Regions from separate parts of the Paenibacillus hubeiensis genome, predicted to be linked through region 2. Evidence: riboswitches for the same ligand, from Rfam matches in the RefSeq annotation. Region 2 holds a riboswitch; the other holds the start of a gene.
What was found. A riboswitch is a leader RNA that binds a small molecule or an ion and turns the genes downstream of it on or off. The one in region 2 is predicted to bind glycine.
Positions count from the first base shown of each region.

Region 1: another riboswitch for glycine. It lies ahead of sdaAB (L-serine ammonia-lyase, iron-sulfur-dependent subunit beta); the one in region 2 lies ahead of gcvT (glycine cleavage system aminomethyltransferase GcvT).

Region 1 is NZ_JAVYAE020000015.1:93,531-96,965, reverse strand. It holds gene RSX24_RS26680 (alpha-glycosidase) at 1-216, shown strand, start outside; gene sdaAA (L-serine ammonia-lyase, iron-sulfur-dependent, subunit alpha) at 316-1,248, opposite strand; gene sdaAB (L-serine ammonia-lyase, iron-sulfur-dependent subunit beta) at 1,238-1,927, opposite strand; glycine riboswitch at 2,050-2,148, opposite strand; glycine riboswitch at 2,153-2,281, opposite strand; gene RSX24_RS26665 (PH domain-containing protein) at 2,573-3,435, opposite strand, start outside.
Region 2 is NZ_JAVYAE020000005.1:287,337-290,771, forward strand. It holds gene RSX24_RS16530 (PTS mannitol transporter subunit IIBC) at 1-86, opposite strand, end outside; gene gcvH (glycine cleavage system protein GcvH) at 536-928, opposite strand; glycine riboswitch at 1,262-1,379, shown strand; glycine riboswitch at 1,383-1,483, shown strand; gene gcvT (glycine cleavage system aminomethyltransferase GcvT) at 1,669-2,823, shown strand; gene gcvPA (aminomethyl-transferring glycine dehydrogenase subunit GcvPA) at 2,820-3,435, shown strand, end outside.

The sequences.
Region 1 (3,435 bases), on a different contig from region 2:
CTGGTGCTGGAGCGGCAAAGCGACGAGGAACGCATTCTCGTGTTATTCAACCGCTCCGAAGAAACGGCCATGTTCGAGCTTGAAGCAGGCGAAGGAGAATGGGCCGATTTGTTGGAGAGCGACCACCGGATCGCCCTGGAAGGAGGCACGCTCGCCGTGGAGCTTCCCGCCTATGGATATGCCGTTCTGGGAACCACGCCGCTGAAACCCGAGTAAGTGCCCCATGCTCAAAAAAGCCGATGCGGCTCTTCCTATGGAAGAACTTGCATCGGCTTTTAAATATCGATGAAATCATGGCAATGACACCATTTCCGTCTACTCGGAAGGTTGTTCTTCTCCCGTTTGCAGTTCAGGCTCGGGCGCACGCTTCGCTTTCGGTCTGGCCAGCTTCTCCATCATTTTGCGCCCCGTCGGCGTCTGCGCCAAACCTCCCTGGGCCGTCTCGCGATGCCTGCTCGGCATGGCGCTGCCCACCTCCAGCATCACATCGATCACTTCGTCCGAAGGAATCGCGCTGCGCACGCCAGCCAGGGCCATATCCGCGGCAGCCAGTGCAGTCACGGCACCCAGCCCATTGCGGACGATGCAAGGGATCTCTACTAGCCCGGCCACCGGATCGCAGATCAGGCCCAGCGTATTTTTGAGCGCAAGACCGACTGCATGCACGACCTGCTCCGGCGTGCCTCCGCGCAGCTCCACCATTGCGCCTGCTGCCATGCCGATCGCTGAGCCCACTTCAGCCTGGCAGCCCCCTTCGGCTCCCGAGATGAAGGAATTGTTGGCAATGACGTATCCGATGGCTCCGGCACAGAACAAACCATTGACCAAATGCTCGTCATTCCAGCCAAACCGCTCCTGGGCGCTAATGAACACGCCGGGGATAATGCCGCAGGAACCCGCCGTCGGCGTCGCCACGATGCGTCCCATGGAGGCATTCACCTCGGATACGCACAGCGCATAGGCCATTGCAAGCGCAGAAGCATCACCCGAGCAGGTTTCTCCGCTGCGAATGTACGCGGCCATCTTTTTGCCGTCTCCGCCCGTCAATCCGCTGCGCGAAGTGGTGTCCTCCGTCAGTCCTTTACGCACAGCCTCCTTCATCACCTGATAATATTCCGACATTTGCCGCACAACGTCCGTTTCCGGGACATTGGTTTCCTTTACCTGCTCCTCGACCATAAGCTGCGCAATCGACTTGGATTCGGCCGTGCAGATGGCGCTCAGCTCGTGCAAATGTTTAAACCGCATCGTGACCCACCCCTCTCTTCAAATCAATGACCCGAACGTCCAGCATATGTTCCAGGGTACGCAATCGGTTCAGCATCTCCGCATTTGGCGGACCGTCCATCTCCATCGCCGTCAACGCTTCGCCGTCGCGGGCTTTGCGGTCTACCTGCATGTAACCGATGTTCACGCCGGAGGAACTGACCGTTGACGTCACCGAGGCAAGGACGCCGGCCTTGTCGGAATGGCGCAGGACCAATGTAGGGAATTCGCCGCTGATCTGCACGCGGAAATCGTTCAGCGCGTGCACCGATACGCTGCCGCCGCCGATGGAGGCACCAACCAGCGAGCATTGGCGTTCGCCGTGCCGCAGTTCGATCTTGACGGTATTCGGATGCGGGGCAGGCAGGCCGCTCGTATAGAATTCGACATCCATTCCGGCTTCTTCCGCATATCGCTCCGCATCCGGAATGCGCGGATCGTCGGTTGCATAGTCGAGAAGGCCGCCGATCAGCGCAAGATCGGTGCCATGGCCCTGATACGTATCCGCAAACGAGCCGTACAACGTTAACCGCGCCCGCTCGGGCATAAAGCCGAGCCATTGGCGCGCAATTCGGCCGAGCCTTGCCGCTCCTGCCGTATGTGAACTGGATGGCCCCGTCATAGACGGGCCAATAATTGAAAACACATCTTTGAAACGCATCCTGCACCCCTCCATGTAACTGCCCCGCCGACTCCATCATGTCCGAATCCAAGGCATCCATATTTTCACTATGCTTCCTTATAAACACACCAAAAAGGACAGAGAAGGGCCTTTAGCCCTCTCTCTGTCCTCGATGCCTGAGAGTTTCATGATGTTGGTCGATTGTTCGACCCCATCATTTACCCCTTGGGCGGCGCCATGTCATGGCACACTCTCCAGAGCTGCGTCCAACGATGGTACATTTACCTGAGAGATTAACGTTCGTGCCGGGTGCACGCCGCTTGCTCCTTCGGTGCCCGAAGCGGCCGCATGAATGTTTATTCAGCCTGTCCGGGTCTCTCCCACTCGTCATCATTCGCTATATAGGTCATAATCGATAAGTCATGTTCTTGTTCACACATATTACTTACTCATCTTGGTCATTCATATAACAGATTAAACTTCAACACACTTTATGTCAATAAAATTAACGTATTATTACCATACTCGGACGAGTGCCAGATAAACGGGTGCATGATATCGCAAATCCCGGCTGAGAGGCCAATAATGTTTGGAGACGTTGTACATATATACATTGAGATTCTCCATATATTTATATGCATCCTTTTATGGTATTGTTCGGTGATTAACAGTCTCCCTATCCAACTAGATCAAGTTCGAAGCCTGTCGAAACCAATCCTTCACGGCATTAGCCTGGTCATGTTCCAGGAAAACCGCTCTAAAGCCGCTTCGATTCACCATAAGCTTGGCCCGAACGGATAGCAAGGACTTGCTTCGCTGTCCGGTCGTGGCAGCGGTGTTCACCGTAACGACATGGGGCCTGCGCATTAATGCCGTTCTGCGGGATATGGTCCGGTGACGAAGCGTCAGCTGCTTGCCTTGAATGCTCATCCCTTCATCCTTGAAGCATCCGTATCCCCAAACGGCACATAAGGGCACGAAGAGAAACAGCAGCGCGCCGGCCTGGCCCAGAAATACGGTTCCCGCCGTTCCCAGCACGGCCGCACCCAGCAGTTTCCAGCGCAGGAACAACCAGCGGGCTCGATCCGGAGGGCGGCTGGCAGGTGTGTGCATTTCGAATTGCGGAACGATTCGGGCAAGCAGTTCATTCACATCGCGAACCGGCAGCAGCGGATGCAGCATCATTTTTTTCTCCATCTCCGAAGTCAAGACATATATCTCCACCTCGGCATAACCAAATGGCTGTCGCAGCAACCCCTCTTTGACCTCCACAGCCTGTACCTTACGGGGAGAAAACACATGCTTTCTCCGGTCGAGCAGACCGGAAACGATGGCAATGTTTCCGCCTTCCTGCTCCACGGTGAACCCGGCATACTTGATCGTAAACAGCACGGCTGACAAGATCCATGCCAGCAAAAACATGACGGGCACAAGTCCGAGCCACCAAATTACGGGCAGCCGTCCGGCCTGTTCAACCAGGTTGCTGTAAAAGTGATCCGGAAGCAGGTCATCTGCGAATGAATAGACCCCTGCACCGAAAACCACGA
Region 2 (3,435 bases):
ACCATGCCGCTCAGGAAACGTCCGAACTTTTGCACGCCTACCCGCAGTCCTTCGGCTTTCCCGGACTTTGCGTCCACTGAACTCATATTGATAACCTCCTCAACATGTTAAACCTTGACTCGACTGAACATATCAACACGCAGTTCAGATGAATAAAGGTACAAATCTTGTATTCGTGATTTTCAAGTTCATACTAAATGAAAACGGTATCCCTTACAACGAAATGAAAATCAACTCCCGTCATGAACGTTGATGACAAGATTTAAATTGGATCTGTTTTGCGTTGTCGCAAGTTCAACAGTAACGTACCGATTCCTTCTATGTATCATGCCCAATCATAGCCCTGGCTTATTAAAACAAGAATGCATAATATAAAAAAACAGTGTTTTTTAAGAGGCACAAGAGATACACCCTTTCAGACTTTCCCCTTAAACAACGCAAAAAAGCCAAGCGGCAGCTTGGCCGCATCGGCTTTTCAAACCCATGAAATATACACTTTTATTTTCAGTAATAATACGTAAATTAGTGCAAACGATTATTCTTCGGTATGCTTCCGGTAGGCATCCGCGTCCAGCAGCCCTGACAGCGCCGCGCTCAAATCGCCGTCCACGCGGATTTCAACCATCCAGCCTTCTTCATAAGGAGAAGTGTTGACCAGCTCCGGCGCCTCTTGCAGCGCCTCGTTTACGGCCACAACGATTCCTCCCACGGGCGCAAACAAATCCGAAACCGTCTTTACGGATTCGATCGTTCCAATGCCTGCCTCCGCTTGCACATTCGAGTCAAGGTCAGGCAGTTCAACAAACACAATGTCACCCAGCTGATGCTGCGCGAATTCGGTTATGCCTATACGCACAGTATTTTCACCGACGGTTTGCACCCATTCGTGTTCTTCACTGTACAGGAAATCGTTTCTCAATTCGCTCATTTGGTTATCCGCCTCGCTTTTTCATTAGTGGAGTGCATGCGTTCCTTGACCTTCCCTTTTTCCCAAAACATAGCGTATGACATGTCGGCCATAAATGTCAATATACCTAACAATATATTCTTTTCACCCTCCAAAAAGTGACATCCTTTTTATAGGCATTCAATCATATACTGGATATGGAATCGCTACCTTGTCGGAAACACGAACATTAAAAGGAGATAGAAAACAAATATTCGCTTTTATTCTCTATTCTTATGATATAGTTCTTGACACAAATAGCTTTAACGCGTTTTAATTGAGGGGAGAAACAACTGACAGAAGCAATATTCGCGGATGAACGTAAAGGGAGAGATCGCCCCGTCCCGCTTCGGGATCGTGTGGTGGCGCCGAAGGAGTAAACCCCCGACAAGCGGCGGGTGAATCTCTCAGGCAAAAGGACTTTTACGGGACGCAACTCTGGAGAGCATCCATTCGCCCAAGAAGGGCGTTTTGATCACCCAAGGGGAAACCTGACGCAATCTGCGCCGGGGTAACTCTCAGGTACCAAGGACAGAGCCCAGGAATTCAGCATGCTGCCGCATGCCGGTTCTTTGGCCTGTCCTTTTCCTTTTTCCCAAAAAAACGAAAACAGTGCATAAGAATCCTGCATAAGGCAGCTTCCTCATGACGTATAGACCATCCCTTTTTCGCGGTTTCGTTTCACAATCGGCCCTTCCGGCGGCCTAAAACGAGGTGATATGATGTCCGATTTGTTAAGAACCCCTCTCTTCCCGCATTATCAGCAATTCGAAGGCGTGCGCTGCATCGATTTTGGCGGCTGGGAACTGCCCGTGCAGTTCAGCGGCATCCAGAAAGAGCATGAGGCCGTGCGCGAACGTGCAGGATTGTTTGATGTATCCCACATGGGTGAATTCATAGTCCAAGGCGAACAGGCCGAGGCCTTTTTGCAGCAAATGACGACCAATGACGTGACATTGCTGGTTCCCGGGCAAGCCCAGTACACATTGATGTGTTATCCGAGTGGCGGGGTCGTCGATGACCTGCTCATCTACAAACTGGAAGAACAGCGCTATATGCTGGTCGTCAACGCCTCCAATATCGAAAAGGATTGGGTATGGCTGCAAGAGCACATCATTGTCGGTGTTGAGATGAGCAACGTATCCGAAGAGACCGCGCTTTTGGCGCTGCAAGGCCCGCTGGCTGCCGATATTCTGGCCAAAGTCACAACGGGTACGAATCTCGGCGACATCGAGCCGTTCCGGTTTGTCCGCGATGCCGACGTATGCGGCGTTACGCTCCTGCTCTCGCGCACGGGTTACACGGGCGAAGATGGATTCGAGCTCTACGTCCCGGCCGATCAGGCCGCCCGGATCTGGGAAGGACTGCTGCAAGCCGGAGCAACGCACGGACTGATTCCTGCCGGACTTGGCGCAAGGGATACGCTGCGCTTTGAAGCAAGATTGCCGTTGTACGGACAAGAGCTGTCCGCGACCATTTCTCCGCTTGAAGCCGGGCTTGGCATGTTCGTGAAATGGAATGCCGGACCGTTTATCGGTCAGGAAGCGCTGCTGCAGCAAAAGAACGAAGGCCCTGCTCGCAAGCTGGTTGGCATTGAAGTGCTGGAGCGCGGAATTCCCCGGCCGCACTATCCGATCTATGCGGATGGCGTACAGATCGGCGAAGTGACGACCGGCACCCAATCCCCTACGCTGAAGCGCAATCTGGGGCTCGCCCTGATCGACAGCAGGTATGCTGCGCTGGGTACTCCGCTTGAGATCGGGATTCGCAGCAAAACATTGAAAGCCGAGGTCGTCAAAACCCCTTTTTACAAACGGACGCGCGCACCAAAGACACCTGATGCAAAAGAGACCATCCAAGGAGCTGATCTAACATGACCAAGCACCGTTACATCCCGATGACCGAGCAGGATCAGAACGCCATGCTGGCAACGGTTGGCGTGGATACGATCGACGACCTGTTCCGCGACATTCCCGAAGACATTCGTTTCCAGGGCGAACTGCCCGTTTCTTCCCGGCTCGACGAACACGCGCTGAGTCGCCATATGGCCAAACAGGCCGGAGCTAACGCCCATTTCGATACACACGCCAGCTTTCTTGGCGCCGGCATTTACGATCATCACATTCCTTCCGTCATCAATCACGTCATCTCGCGATCCGAATTTTACACAGCTTACACACCATATCAACCGGAAATCAGCCAAGGGGAGCTGCAAGCGATCTTTGAATTCCAGTCATACATCTGTGAGTTGACCGGCATGGCCGTTGCCAATGCCAGCATGTATGACGGCGCTACAGCCTTTGCGGAAGCCGGGAATCTGGCTGCTGCGGCCACCCGCCGCAAGCAGCTGATCGTGTCCAGCACAGTGCATCCCGAGTCCCGCCAAGTCCTGAAAGCATATGCTCACGGCCTTAATCTGGAGATCGTCGAGATTGGCCACAAAGACGGCGTGACCGACTGGGATGCCCTGCAAGCCGCCGTATCCGGGG